DNA from 2 places in the Aeromonas sp. MTB genome. Region 2 is predicted to be linked to the other one. Evidence: predicted binding sites of a transcription regulator. Region 2 holds the regulator's gene; the other holds the start of a gene.
What was found. Region 2 encodes sigma-54, which starts transcription at its own class of promoters, with help from an activator protein. Its sites were predicted from a motif close to TGGCACNGTTTTNGCTT; they were not measured.
Positions count from the first base shown of each region.

Region 1: a site for sigma-54 is predicted at 1,982-1,998, ahead of glnA (glutamate--ammonia ligase). Genes of this name have one in related genera too.

Region 1 is NZ_CP147026.1:4,329,122-4,336,259, forward strand. Features, by position in the region: gene typA (translational GTPase TypA) at 1-1,703, opposite strand, end outside; gene glnA (glutamate--ammonia ligase) at 2,055-3,464, shown strand; gene WBR25_RS19870 (DUF4124 domain-containing protein) at 3,580-4,158, shown strand; gene glnL (nitrogen regulation protein NR(II)) at 4,245-5,300, shown strand; gene glnG (nitrogen regulation protein NR(I)) at 5,310-6,728, shown strand; gene add (adenosine deaminase) at 6,870-7,138, shown strand, end outside.
Region 2 is NZ_CP147026.1:342,807-349,944, forward strand. Features, by position in the region: gene WBR25_RS01635 (KpsF/GutQ family sugar-phosphate isomerase) at 93-1,088, shown strand; gene kdsC (3-deoxy-manno-octulosonate-8-phosphatase KdsC) at 1,088-1,642, shown strand; gene lptC (LPS export ABC transporter periplasmic protein LptC) at 1,639-2,199, shown strand; gene lptA (lipopolysaccharide transport periplasmic protein LptA) at 2,186-2,713, shown strand; gene lptB (LPS export ABC transporter ATP-binding protein) at 2,717-3,442, shown strand; gene WBR25_RS01660 (RNA polymerase factor sigma-54) at 3,508-4,947, shown strand; gene hpf (ribosome hibernation promoting factor) at 4,968-5,255, shown strand; gene ptsN (PTS IIA-like nitrogen regulatory protein PtsN) at 5,258-5,704, shown strand; gene rapZ (RNase adapter RapZ) at 5,750-6,616, shown strand; gene npr (PTS phosphocarrier protein NPr) at 6,637-6,909, shown strand; gene WBR25_RS01685 (BglG family transcription antiterminator) at 6,927-7,138, opposite strand, start outside.

The sequences.
Region 1 (7,138 bases), 620 kb from region 2:
GCCTGTTCCAGAGTCATGCGGATCGGCGGAGTCAGCACTTGAGCTTCGTCGGTACCGGAGGCACGCATGTTGGTCAGCTGCTTGCCTTTCAGGCAGTTAACAGTCAGGTCGTTGGAACGGGAGTGAATACCGATCACCTGGCCTTCGTACACTTCGGTCGCGTGACCGATGAACAGACGACCGCGGTCTTGCAGACCGAACAGGGCGTAAGTCAGTGCCTTACCGGTAGCGTTGGAGATCAGCACGCCGTTCTGACGCTCACCGATGCTGCCACCCTTGTGCGGACCGTAGTGGTCGAAGGTGTGGTACAGCAGACCGGTACCTGAGGTCATGGTCATGAACTCGGTCTGGAAGCCGATCAGGCCACGGCTCGGGATCATGAAGTCCAGACGGACACGACCCTTGCCATCCGGGGTCATGTTGGTCATTTCGCCTTTACGCAGACCCAGTTGCTCCATCACGGAACCCTGGTGCGCTTCTTCAACGTCCACAGTTACAGTTTCGAACGGTTCTTGCAGAACGCCATCAACGGTACGCAGGATTACTTCCGGACGGGACACAGCCAGTTCGTAACCTTCGCGACGCATGTTTTCGATCAGGATGGAGAGGTGCAGTTCACCACGACCGGATACACGGAACTTGTCCGGATCATCAGTCTCTTCCACGCGCAGGGCCACGTTGTGGACCAGCTCCTGGTTCAGACGCTCCAGAATGTTACGGGAGGTCACGAACTTGCCCTCTTTACCGGCGAACGGTGAGGTGTTGACCTGGAAGGTCATGTTCACGGTCGGCTCGTCAACGGAGAGCGGCGGCAGGGCTTCAACGGCACCGTTGTCACAGATGGTGTCGGAGATTTTCAGCTCGCCCAGACCGGTGATAGCGATGATGTCACCCGCTTGCGCGTCGGTAACTTCAGTACGGGACAGACCCAGGTAACCCAGCACCTGACCGACTTTACCGTTACGGGTCTTGCCGTCAGCACCAACGATGGTGACTTGCTGGTTGGTCTTGACGCGACCACGAGTGATACGGCCGATACCGATAACGCCCACGTAGGAGTTGTAGTCCAGCTGGGAGATCTGCATCTGGAACGCGCCTTCGGTGTCAGCTTTCGGGGCTTCCACGTTGTCGACGATGGCCTGGAACAGCGGCTCCATGTTCTCGGACTCGACGTCCTGATCCATGGTGGCCCAACCGTTCAGTGCAGAGGCGTAAACAACTTTGAAATCCAGCTGTTCGTCAGTCGCGCCCAGGTTGTCGAACAGGTCGAATACCTGATCCATTACCCAGTCAGGACGAGCACCCGGACGGTCAACCTTGTTGATGACCACGATCGGCTTCAGACCCTGAGCGAACGCTTTCTGGGTCACGAAACGGGTTTGCGGCATCGGGCCGTCTACGGCGTCAACCAGCAGCAGCACGGAGTCAACCATGGACAGTACGCGCTCTACTTCACCACCGAAGTCGGCGTGACCCGGGGTATCAACGATGTTGATGCGGTAGTCATTCCAGCGGATCGCAGTGTTCTTGGCGAGAATGGTGATGCCACGTTCCCGTTCCAGATCATTGGAGTCCATGATCCGTTCCTGGCCTTCCGTGGAGCGGTCCAGGGTGCCGGACTGCTGCAGCAGCTTATCAACCAGAGTCGTTTTGCCGTGGTCAACGTGCGCAATAATCGCAATATTGCGTAAATTCTCTAACATTCTCGCCTCAATCACCGGGTAAAATTGGGCGCTAATTGTACTCTTGCCTTTGTGATCTGCCTAGCAGAATTGCAGTACATTCGCGCATAACAACAGATCTGGATCATAGACCTCTCTGACAAACCCTGCTTAGATGGGCGGTGACCGTATTTCGCGCACCATTACAGTGCACCAAAACGATCCACCATCGCACTAAATTGATGCAACGCGAGTCGAGATCGCCTGATTTTGGGGAGCCTCTTCTGCGAGATTGCCCTGAAATCAAGCTGTCACAAACTTGGCACGATACTGGCTTATGTGAATACGACGACGCATTCACCCAGAGAGTTTTAACACCGGAGGTTACTTAGCATGTCAGCCCAGAACGTTTTGGCCCTGATCCAGGAACACGAAGTCAAGTTTGTTGATCTGCGCTTTACCGACACCAAGGGTAAAGAGCAGCATGTATCCATCCCTGCTCACCAGGTTGATGAAGATTTCTTCGAAGACGGCAAGATGTTCGATGGTTCCTCCATCGGCGGCTGGAAGGGCATCAACGAATCCGACATGGTACTGATGCCGGACGCAGCCTCCGCCAAGCTGGACCCGTTCACCGAAGAGACCACTCTGAACATCGTTTGTGACGTGCTGGAGCCTGCCACCATGCAGGGCTACGACCGCGATCCGCGCTCCATCGCCAAGCGTGCAGAAGATTTCCTGAAGTCCAGCGGCATCGCTGACACCGTGCTGTTCGGGCCGGAGCCGGAATTCTTCATGTTCGACAACATTACTTTCTCCAACACCATGGGCCACAGCTTCGTGAAAATCGAATCTGAAGAAGCCGCATGGAACTCCGGCACTGCCTATGAGCATGGCAACAAGGGTCACCGTCCGTTCGTGAAAGGCGGTTACTTCCCGGTTGCACCGGTCGACTCTTCCCAGGATATCCGCGCCGCCATGTGTCTGGTGCTGGAAGAGATGGGCCAGGTCGTTGAAGCTCACCACCACGAAGTGGCCACTGCCGGTCAGAACGAGATCGCTACCCGCTTCAACACTCTTACGCTGAAAGCTGACGAAGTACAGGTACTGAAGTACGTGATCCACAATGTGGCCCACGCCTACAACAAGACCGTGACCTTCATGCCGAAACCCATGTTCGGTGACAACGGCTCCGGCATGCACTGCCACCAGTCTCTGGCCAAGAACGGCGTCAACCTGTTCGCTGGCGACCTGTATGGCGGTCTGTCCGAGATGGCGCTGCACTACATCGGCGGTATCATCAAGCACGCCAAGGCCATCAACGCCTTCGCCAACCCGACCACCAACTCCTACAAGCGTCTGGTTCCGGGTTATGAAGCACCGGTCATGCTGGCCTACTCTGCCCGCAACCGCTCTGCCTCCATCCGTATCCCGGTGGTACCGAGCCCGAAAGCCCGTCGTATCGAAGTGCGCTTCCCGGATCCGGCTGCCAACCCGTACCTGGCCTTCGCAGCCCAGCTGATGGCCGGTCTGGACGGTATCATCAACAAGATCCATCCGGGCGATGCCATGGACAAGAACTTGTACGACCTGCCGCCGGAAGAAGCCGCAGAAGTGCCGACCGTTGCCGGTTCTCTGGACGAAGCCTTGGCCGCTCTGGATGCTGACCGCGAGTTCCTGACCCGTGGCGGCGTGTTCAGCGATGACTTCATCAACTCCTATCTGGAACTGAAACAGCAGGATGTTGACCGTGTGCGCATGACCCCGCACCCGCTGGAGTTCGAACTGTACTACTCCGTCTAAGTCTCAGCAGACTGGCCGTTTAAATCAGGTCAGCTTGCTTAATCGTGACAAAACCCGCCATCTGGCGGGTTTTTTCTCTGATAGGATTAAGCAAAATACCGTCAAGGAGAGATGGATGAACAACAAGCATGGCATAGGGGTGCTCAGCCTCCTGTTGCTGACCTCGTTCGGTACGGATGCGGCCAAGGTCTACTCCTGGGTCGATGGCAATGGCATCACCCACTACTCGGATGCGCCACCACCCGGCAAAAACGCCAAAGAGGTCGATCTGCGGGTCGCCCCGCTGCTGGGCAGCAGCGCGCCCAGATCGGTGCAGGTGGATAACTTCAACAGCCTGACCGGCGCCGATGCCAAGAAAGAGAAAGAGGCGGCCAAGCTGACCATCGAACTGCTCTCCCCGGAACAGGGCAGCACCCTGCGCGACAACACAGGCAACATCGTCTTTCAGGGCACCATCAGCCCCAAACCTCCGACCCAGTATGATGTGCGCCTGACCCTGGATGGCAAAGCCGCCCCCATCGTCAGCAACAGCCTCTCTGTCCGCGTCGAAAACGTCGATCGCGGCGCCCACGAGGCTCAGCTCGAGCTGCTCGCTAAAGACGGTACGATCCTTGCTAAATCCAGTGCAGTCACCTTTTACCTGCATAGAGCGAGCGTGACGCCGGCTCCCAAACCCACCCCCAAAGCCGACTAGGGGTGATATAGCGCACCGATGCGGGTAAACTCTATGCACCATATCGGTGCATAACAGGTGTGTAGCACCGTTTTAGGGAGAAACCTGTGCCAACCCGCTCGGACAACGCCAAAACACTCTTGGATAATTTGCTGACCGCCGTGATCCTGATGGATGAGCGGCTCTGCATCCAATTCGTCAACCCGGCGGCTGAACAGCTGCTCTCCCTCAGTGAACGCAGGCTGATCGGCATCGAACTGCCCCATCTGCTGGAACATATCTCCCTCGATTTGCAGCGGCTCAAGCAGTGCCTCGCGTCAGGGCAAGGCTTTACCGATAGCGAAGTGACTCTGGTGGTAGAGGGAGAACCGCGACTGGTGGAGCTGAGCGCCACCCCGATGGCCGACCACGAACAGCGTCTGCTGGTGGTGGAGCTGCGCAAGATCGACCAGCAGAAGAAGATCAGCCAGGAGCAGCAGCAACATGCCCAGCAGCTGGCGGCCAAGGAGCTGGTGCGCGGGCTGGCCCACGAAATCAAGAATCCCCTCGGCGGCCTGCGCGGCGCAGCCCAGCTGCTGCAAAAAGAGCTGCCGGATCCGGCGCTGCGCGAATATACCGGCATCATCATCGAACAGGCCGATCGGCTGCGGGTACTGGTCGATCGGCTGCTCGGCCCCCAGCGCCCCGGCCGTCACCAGATGCACAATGTCCATTCGGTGCTGGAACAGGTACGCCGACTGGTGGAGCTCGAACTCCCTCCCTTTGTTCGCATCGAACGAGATTACGATCCCAGCATCCCCGAATTCGAGATGGAGCCGGATCAGCTGCAGCAGGCGTTTCTCAACATAGTGCGCAACGCGGCCGAAGCACTGGGCGATCAGACCGGGCTTATTCGTATCAAAACCCGTACTGCATTCCAGATCACCATCCACGGTCAGCGTTACCGGCTGGCAGCGGAGATCAAGATCATCGACAACGGCCCCGGCATTCCCGATGCCATTCGCGACACCCTGTTCTACCCGATGATCACCGGCAAAGAGGGGGGAACCGGGCTCGGCCTCTCCATCGCCCAGAACCTGATCGACCAGCACAAGGGGCGGATTGACTGCATCAGCTGGCCGGGTCACACCGAATTCACCATTTTTCTACCGCTTCGCAAGTAAGGGAACCCCATGACCGCCAAAGTGTGGATCGTCGATGACGACAGTTCTATCCGCTGGGTGCTGGAGCGCACTCTCGGCAGCGAAGGCTTCAACTGCGAGAGCTTTGCCGATGGCGAAGCCCTGCTGCACGCCCTTGAGCTGCGCTCGCCCGATGTCATCCTCTCCGATATCCGGATGCCCGGCATCGATGGTTTGAGCCTGCTGGAGCAGATCCATCGCCGTCAGGCCGATCTGCCCATCATCATCATGACCGCCCACTCGGACCTCGACAGCGCGGTCAACGCCTACCAGCGCGGCGCCTTCGAGTACCTGCCCAAGCCGTTCGACATCGACGAAGCGGTTACCCTGGTGCGCCGCGCCGAGAATCACCTCAAGGAGCAGCGCACCAAGCGCAAGTCTCGTCAGCAAGAGACCACCGCCACTCCCGAGATCATCGGTGAAGCACCGGCGATGCAGGAGGTGTTCCGCGCCATCGGCCGCCTGTCACGCTCCAGCATCTCGGTGCTGATCAACGGTCAGAGCGGTACCGGCAAGGAGCTGGTCGCCCACGCCCTGCACAAGCACAGCCCGCGCGCCCACAAAAACTTCATCGCCCTCAACATGGCAGCCATCCCCAAAGATCTCATCGAATCTGAGCTGTTCGGTCACGAGAAGGGGGCCTTCACCGGCGCCAACAACATCCGCCACGGCCGCTTCGAACAGGCCGACGGCGGCACCCTGTTTCTCGACGAGATCGGCGATATGCCGCTGGATGTGCAGACCCGACTGCTGCGGGTCTTGGCCGATGGCCAGTTCTACCGGGTCGGCGGCCACCAGCCGGTGCAGGTGGATGTACGGATCATCGCAGCCACCCACCAGAATCTGGAGAAACGGGTCGCCGATGGCGAGTTTCGGGAAGACCTGTTCCACCGTCTCAACGTCATCCGCATCCACATCCCCGCCCTCAAGGAGCGCCGTGAGGATATCCCCCAGCTGGCCCGTCACTTCCTGCTGCGCGCAGCCAAAGAGCTGAATGTCGAGGCCAAGAGCCTGCACCCGGATACCCAGGCCTATATCAGCCGACTGCCCTGGCCGGGCAACGTGCGCCAGCTGGAGAACGTCTGCCGCTGGCTTACCGTGATGGCCTCGGGGCAGGAGGTTCTGGTGGGCGATCTGCCTGCCGAGCTGCTCACCCCCATCACCCACAACGCCGAACCGGGTCAACCGGCGTTGCCCGGTTGCTGGCAGCAACAGTTGCAGGAGTGGGTGGCCAGCAAGCTGGCGCTGGGAGAGACAGACATCCTGGCCGATGCCATGCCCCAGTTCGAGCGGATCATGCTGGAGACGGCGCTGGAACACACCCACGGCCACAAGCAGGAGGCGGCGCGCCTGCTCGGTTGGGGCCGCAACACACTCACTCGCAAGCTGAAGGAACTCGATCTCTCCTGAGTCCCGGGGAAAAACGATTTCCATCACGCCCTGACAAATCACCGTCCGCCATAACCCCGTTTAACCATAAACGGGGTATCTTTTTTGAAAGCCCCGCCTAGAATGGCAGGCTTTCAAACCTGACTCGACGAGGGCGCCCCCATGATTGACAGATCTCTCCCCCTGACCGACCTGCACCGCCATCTGGACGGCAACATCCGCCCGCAAACCATCCTCGAGCTGGGTCGCCAACACAATATCCAGCTGCCCGCCTTCGAGCTGGAAGTGCTGCGTCCCCACGTGCAGATCGTCGAGAACGAGCCGAGTCTGGTTGCCTTTTTGAAGAAGCTGGATTGGGGCGTGGCCGTGCTGGCTGACTATGAGGCCTGCCGCCGGGTCGCCTACGAGAACGTGGAAGATCTGCTGCGCGC
Region 2 (7,138 bases):
GTCATTGAGAGCGGGACTTGCCATCCGATTCGCTTATCCGGGCAGACTTTTTTATAATCCCGCAGCTAATTTCGGCCCGGAGCTGTGTCTTTATGTCTGTAAAGCCTGAGAAAGTGTCTGAACTGTTCGATTTTCGTCGCAGTGCCCGCGCGGTGCTGGACACAGAAAAGCAAGCCATTGATGGACTCTATCAGTATCTGAATGACGCCTTCGACAAGGCGTGCGAAATGGTGCTGCGCTGCGGTGGCAAGATAGTGGTCACCGGCATGGGCAAATCGGGCCATATCGGCAGCAAGATCGCCGCCACCCTCGCCAGCACCGGCACACCGGCCTTCTTCCTTCACCCGGGAGAAGCGAGTCACGGCGATCTGGGGATGATCTCCAGTGGCGACCTTATCATCGCTATCTCCAACTCCGGCGAGAGCGACGAAATCCTGGCCCTGCTGCCGGTACTCAAGCGCCGCGGCATTCCGCTCATCTGCATGACCGGTAATCCGGCCTCCACCATGGCCAAAGAGGCCAACGTGCACCTGTGTATCAAGGTGGAGAAAGAGGCCTGCCCGCTGGGTCTGGCACCCACTTCCAGCACCACGGCAACCCTGGTGATGGGCGATGCCCTAGCGGTCGCCCTGCTGGAAGCGCGTGGTTTTACCGCCGATGACTTCGCCCTCTCTCACCCGGGCGGGTCGCTCGGCAAGCGTCTGTTGCTGCGGGTCGGCGATCTGATGCACAGCGGCGAGCTGTTGCCCCGGGTGGGGATAGATGCCACCATCAGCCAGGCGCTGCTGGAAGTGAGCCGCAAGGGGCTCGGTATGACGGCTGTGGTCGATGGCAATGGCCTGCTGGCCGGGCTCTTTACCGATGGCGATCTACGCCGCATTCTTGACCAGCAGATCGATATCCATCACACCCCCATCAGCCGTGTGATGACGGCCAACTGTGTTACCGTAGGTCCAGAGATGATGGCTGCGGAAGCGGTCAAGCTGATGGAAACGAGAAAAATCAACGGATTACTGGTAGTGGATGAAGAGAAACGCCCGCTCGGCGCCTTCAACATGCACGACCTGCTGAAAGCCGGAGTCATTTGATGCAAAACGTACCGACCCTCTATGGTCCGGTGACGCGCAGCCAGTTCGACAAGGCGGCGCAAATCCGCCTGCTGGTGTGCGATGTGGACGGGGTGCTCTCCAACGGCCTCATCTACATGGGAAACAACGGCGAAGAGCTGAAAACCTTCTGCACCCGCGATGGTGCGGGCATGCGAGCACTGCTCAATGCCGGGATCGAGATCGCCATCATCACCGGGCGCAACTCCCGTATCGTCAGCGATCGGATGAAAAGCCTGGGGGTGGCTCATGTGGTGCAGGGGGCTGATAAAAAGCTGCCTCACTTCGAAGCGCTGCTGGCCAAGCTGGGGCTGACTGCTGAACAGGCCGCCTATATGGGCGATGACACCATCGATCTGCCGGTGATGGCCGCCTGTGGCTTGGGTATCGCGGTGGCCGATGCCCATCCGCTGGTGCTGAGCCGTGCCGATATGGTGACTCGGCTTGGCGGTGGCATGGGCGCGGTGCGCGAGGTGTGTGACCTCATTTTGCAGGCGCAGGGCCACGACGATTATCAGCCCGAGGCCTCGGTATGAGCAGACAGACCCTGTTGTTTGCCCTGCTGTTTCTGGTCGCGCTGGTTGCCTGGCAGTTGGGCAAGGTTGAGCTGGTGCCTGAGAGCGCCGTCAAAATCGAAAACTATCAGCCGGATTTTGTCGCCAAAGATCTGGTGACCACCCGTTTTGATATCAACGGCAAGCGCACCGAGCGGCTGGAGTCGACCTACGCCGAGTATTATCAAATCCTCGAGCAGGCCACCTTCGACAAGCCGGTGGTCTACATGTATGACGATCAGGGTGCCGCCGAGTGGAAGGTGACCGCCGAAACCGGCGTGCTCAACACCGGCGACAACGTCATCCTGCGGGACAAGGTGCATCTGGATGGTCTGCTGCCCACCTCTTTCATCTCCACACTGGATACCCCCTATCTGGAGCTGGATCTGGTGACACAGGATGTGCGCAGCAACCGGGAAGTGAACATTCTGGGTCGGGATTTCCAGACCCAAGGGGTTGGCCTCAAGGGCCATCTGGACCGCAAATATTTTGAGTTACTGGATCAAGGCCATGCCATCTATTTCAATGAAAAACGCTAATCTGGCCCTCGCAGCCCTGTTGTTGTGTGGTGCGGTGACAGCCAAAGAGTCCGACTTTGCCGAGAAGGTCTACGTCGATGCCGTCAAACAGGTGGCCGAGATGCAGGACAACCGCATCACCTTCGAAGAGGATGTCACCATCAATCAGGGCACCATCCGGATCAAGGCTGACAAGGTGGTAGTGACCCGTTCCGGCGAGAAAGGGGCCGAGGTGATGACTGCCTACGGCAAGCCCGCCACCTTCTTCCAGATCCTGGATAACGGCAAGCCGGTCAATGCCCACGGCAACACTATCCGCTACGAGCTGAAGAACCGGCTGGTGACCATCACCGGCAACGGTCAGCTCAAGCAGGAAGATAGCCAGGTCAATGGCGATCTGATCCGCTACGACATCGTCAAACAGAAGATGATCGCCGAGAGCAAGAGCCCGAGCCAGCGGGTCAAAACCGTGTTCCTGCCGGATCAGGTAGAGAATTTCGACAAGCCCGCCGACCAGAAGAAGCAGGAAAAATAAGCCATGGCAGTGTTAAAAGCAGTGGGCCTGCAGAAGAGCTACAAGCGCCGCATGGTGGTAAGTGACGTCAGCCTTGAAGTGGGCACTGGCCAGATTGTCGGCCTGCTCGGCCCCAACGGGGCGGGCAAGACCACCTCCTTCTACATGATCGTGGGGCTGGTACAGCGCGATGCCGGTCTCATCACCATCGACGATCAGGACATCAGCCTGCAGCCCATGCATGTGCGGGCCCGCAACGGTATCGGTTACCTGCCGCAGGAGGCCTCCATTTTCCGTCGCCTGTCGGTGTTCGACAACCTGATGGGGGTGATGCAGACCCGCAAAGGGTTGAGCCGTGAGGAGCGTGAGGACAAGGTTCAGCAACTGCTGGAAGAGTTCAATATCACCCACATTCGCGACAACCTGGGTCAGAGCCTCTCCGGCGGTGAGCGCCGTCGGGTCGAGATCGCCCGTGCGCTGGCGGCCGAGCCGCGTTTTATTCTGCTGGATGAACCCTTTGCAGGGGTTGACCCGATTTCTGTGATAGACATCAAGAAGATCATTCAGCATCTGAAAGATAGAGGCCTTGGCGTCTTGATTACCGACCACAACGTCAGAGAGACTCTGGACGTATGTGAGAAGGCCTATATCGTCAGCCACGGCAAGATGATTGCCGAAGGTGCACCGGCTGACATCCTTGCCGATGAGCAGGTCAAGCGCGTCTATTTGGGCGATCAATTCAGTCTATAGTAAGGGGGCATGCCTTCATTTCCTTTGACGAGTGCCTCGCTGAACATAAGGATATCCCGACGTAGATGAAGCCGACATTACAGTTGCGTCTCGGTCAGTCCCTGACCATGACGCCGCAATTACAACAAGCGATTCGTCTGCTCCAGCTCTCCACTCTGGAACTTCAGCAGGAAATTCAGCAAGCGCTCGAAAACAACCCTCTGCTGGAGCAGGAAGAGAGCGAGACGCAAGAGACCAGTCCGGAAGCGCCGGTCGATGCCAGCCAGCTGGATTCCAGCGATGCCATGGCCCAAGAGCAGATGCCGGATGAGTTGCCGGTGGATACCACCTGGGACGAGGTTTACTCTGCCGGCACCGCCCAGAGCGCGGGCCCCATCCACGATGGGGAAGATAGCGTCTATCAGGGAGAGACCACCGAAAACCTGCAGGATTATCTGTTGTGGCAGATGCGGCTCACACCGTTCAGCGATGTGGATGCCGCCATCGCGCTCGCCATCATCGATGCCATCGACGAATCCGGTTATCTGACCGTTGCGCTGGAGGATATTCAGGCTGCCGTCACCAGCGATGACGTAGAGGTGGAACTCGATGAGGTCGAGGCGGTACTCAAGCGGGTGCAGCACTTCGATCCGGTCGGCATTGCTGCCCGTTCTGTGCAGGAGTGTTTGCTGATCCAGCTGGATCAGTATGACCCGCAGACCCCCTGGCTCAACGAGGCCAAGGAGGTGATCCTCGAGCACATGGAGCTGCTCGGCAACCGGGATTACCGCACCCTCGCCCGCAAGACAAAACTCAAAGAGAGCGACCTCAAGGAGGTGCTGGATCTGATCCAGCTGCTGGAGCCGCGCCCCGGCAATGGCATCATCCAGAGCGACTCCCAGTACGTGATCCCCGACGTCTCCGTGGTCAAGAAGGGCAGCAAGTGGGTGGTCGAGCTCAATCCCGACTCTGCCCCCCGCATCCGGGTCAACGAGACCTATGCCGCCATGGCCCGCAACGCCCGCAGCAGCACCGACACCCAGTTTATCCGCTCCCATTTGCAGGAAGCCAAGTGGTTCATCAAGAGCCTGGAAAGTCGCAATGACACCCTGCTGAAAGTGGCCAGTTGCATTGTCGAGCAGCAACAGGGCTTTTTCGAGTATGGTGAAGAGGCGATGAAGCCGATGGTGCTCAATGACATCGCCGAAGCGGTAGAGATGCATGAGTCGACCATCTCCCGGGTGACGACCCAGAAGTACATGCATACCCCCCGTGGTATCTTCGAATTGAAGTTTTTTTTCTCCAGCCATGTGAACACCGAAGGAGGAGGAGAGTGCTCATCGACCGCAATTCGCGCGCTCATCAAGAAGCTGGTCACGGCAGAGAATCCTGCCAAGCCGTTAAGTGATAGCAAGATCGCGGATTTGCTGGCCGAACAGGGTATTATGGTGGCGAGACGCACGATCGCTAAGTATCGCGAATCCTTGTTTATCCCACCTTCCAATCAGCGCAAACGCCTGGTTTAGGCAAACAAAAGGATGATGTTATGCAAATTAACCTGACCGGACACCATGTCGAGATCACCGAAGCTCTGCGTGATTATGTGAATAACAAATTTGCCAAACTCGAGCGTCACTTCGACCACATCAACAATGTTCATGTGGTGCTTAGCGTGGAAAAACTGAACCAGATAGCGGAAGCCAAATTGCACGTCAGCGGTGGCGAAGTGTTTGCCAACTCTGAACATGCCGATATGTATGCTGCGATAGACACCTTGCTCGACAAGCTGGACAGGCAGATCATCAAGCACAAAGATAAGTTAAATAAAAAATAACCATGCAACTTGAACACATACTGAGTCGGGACTGCACCAAGAGTGCAGTCCCTTGTACCAGCAAGAAACGCGCCCTCGAAATCATCAGCGAGCTGGCCGCCGAGCGCCTTGGCACCTCCCGCCAGGCGCTGTTCGAATGCTTGCTGGCCCGCGAAAAAATGGGTAGTACTGGGATCGGTGCCGGTATTGCAATCCCCCACGGTCGCATTGACGATGAGTTCCCGCCAACCGCGATCCTGATGACCTTTGCCGACCCTATTCCTTTCGACTCCATCGACAATCAACCGGTTGACCTGCTGTTTGCCTTGCTGGTGCCGGAAAGCGAGTGCAAGCAGCATCTCAAGACCCTTTCTCTGATGGCTTCCAAGCTGGGTGACAAGGCGGTTTGCCGCCAGTTGCGTCAGGCAACCAGCGACGAAGAGCTCTATCAGATCATGATCTCGGCCTGACAGCAGGCCAAGGATGAGACACCCGTTTTGGCGTGAGGGAACAAGATGCAGTTAATCGTGGTAAGTGGACGTTCGGGCTCCGGTAAAACGGTAGCCCTGCGAGTGCTGGAAGATCTGGGTTACTACTGTGTGGACAACCTGCCGGTCAATCTGCTGCCCCAGCTGATTGTGTCGGTGGAGAGCCAGTATGACAAACTGGCGGTCAGCATCGATGTGCGCAACCTGCCGAGCGATCCGGAGAAACTGGAAAATCTGCTGGCACAGGTGCGCAATGAGGGGCGGGTAGAGTTCTCCAGCTTTTTCTTCGACGCTGACAATGGCACTCTGCTCAAGCGCTATGGCGAGAGCCGCCGCTTGCACCCCCTCTCACGCAACAAGCTGTCGCTGGATGAGGCAATACGTCAGGAGACCCACCTGCTGGCGCCACTCTCCTCGACCGCTGACCTGCGCATCGACACCACCACCCTCAGCATTCACGACCTGAGCGAGCTCATCAAGACCCGGGTACTCGGCAAGAAAGAGAACGAGCTGGTGCTGGTGTTCGAGTCGTTCGGCTTCAAGTATGGCATTCCCAAGGATGCCGACTTCGTGTTCGATGCTCGCTTCCTGCCCAATCCACACTGGATCCCCGAGCTCAAGCCCTTCACCGGCAAGGATGAGCCGGTCGCCAACTACCTCTCGGCGCAGGCTGACGTGATGCTGTTTACCCAGCAGATCGAGAACATGCTGGTGACCTGGTTGCCCCATCTGGAGCGCAACAATCGCAGCTACCTCACGGTCGGCATCGGTTGCACCGGCGGTCAGCACCGCTCGGTCTTTATTGCAGAGCGACTGGCCAGTGCATTCCGTTTGCTTGGCAAGAACGTGCAGATCCGCCACCGCACTCTAGACAAGAGTGCCCCCCAATCCTGACGGACCAATAGGACGACCCGATGACTGTTTCCGCCTCGGTTGAAGTGAAAAACAAGCTGGGTATTCATGCCAGACCAGCCATGATGCTGTTCGAGCTGGTGCAGGGTTTCGATGCTCACGTGCTGCTGCGCAATGAAGATGGTGTGGAGGCCGATGCTGACAGCATCATCGGCCTGCTGATGCTGGATTCCGCGCAAGGGCGGCAGGTGGAAGTACAGGTTGAGGGCCCCGAAGAGGTCGAGGCCCTGGCCGCCGTGGTGGAGCTGTTCACCTCCGGCTTCAATGAGGAGTAGTCACTCCTCGTTATATGTTATGAACCGGTACGCGCCAGCGCTTTGAAGCTGGCAAAATCGCGACAAGCCAGCAGATTCCTGCTGGCTTTTTCGTTCATCAGTGCCAGAAACAGGTCGTAGAGACCCATCGCCTCCTCGTAATCGGCTTTGCTGATGGCCAGCACGAAGATGAGCGTCGCGATTTCCCCGTTGCCCCAGTCGATCCCCTGCGGTGCCAGTACGGTGTACA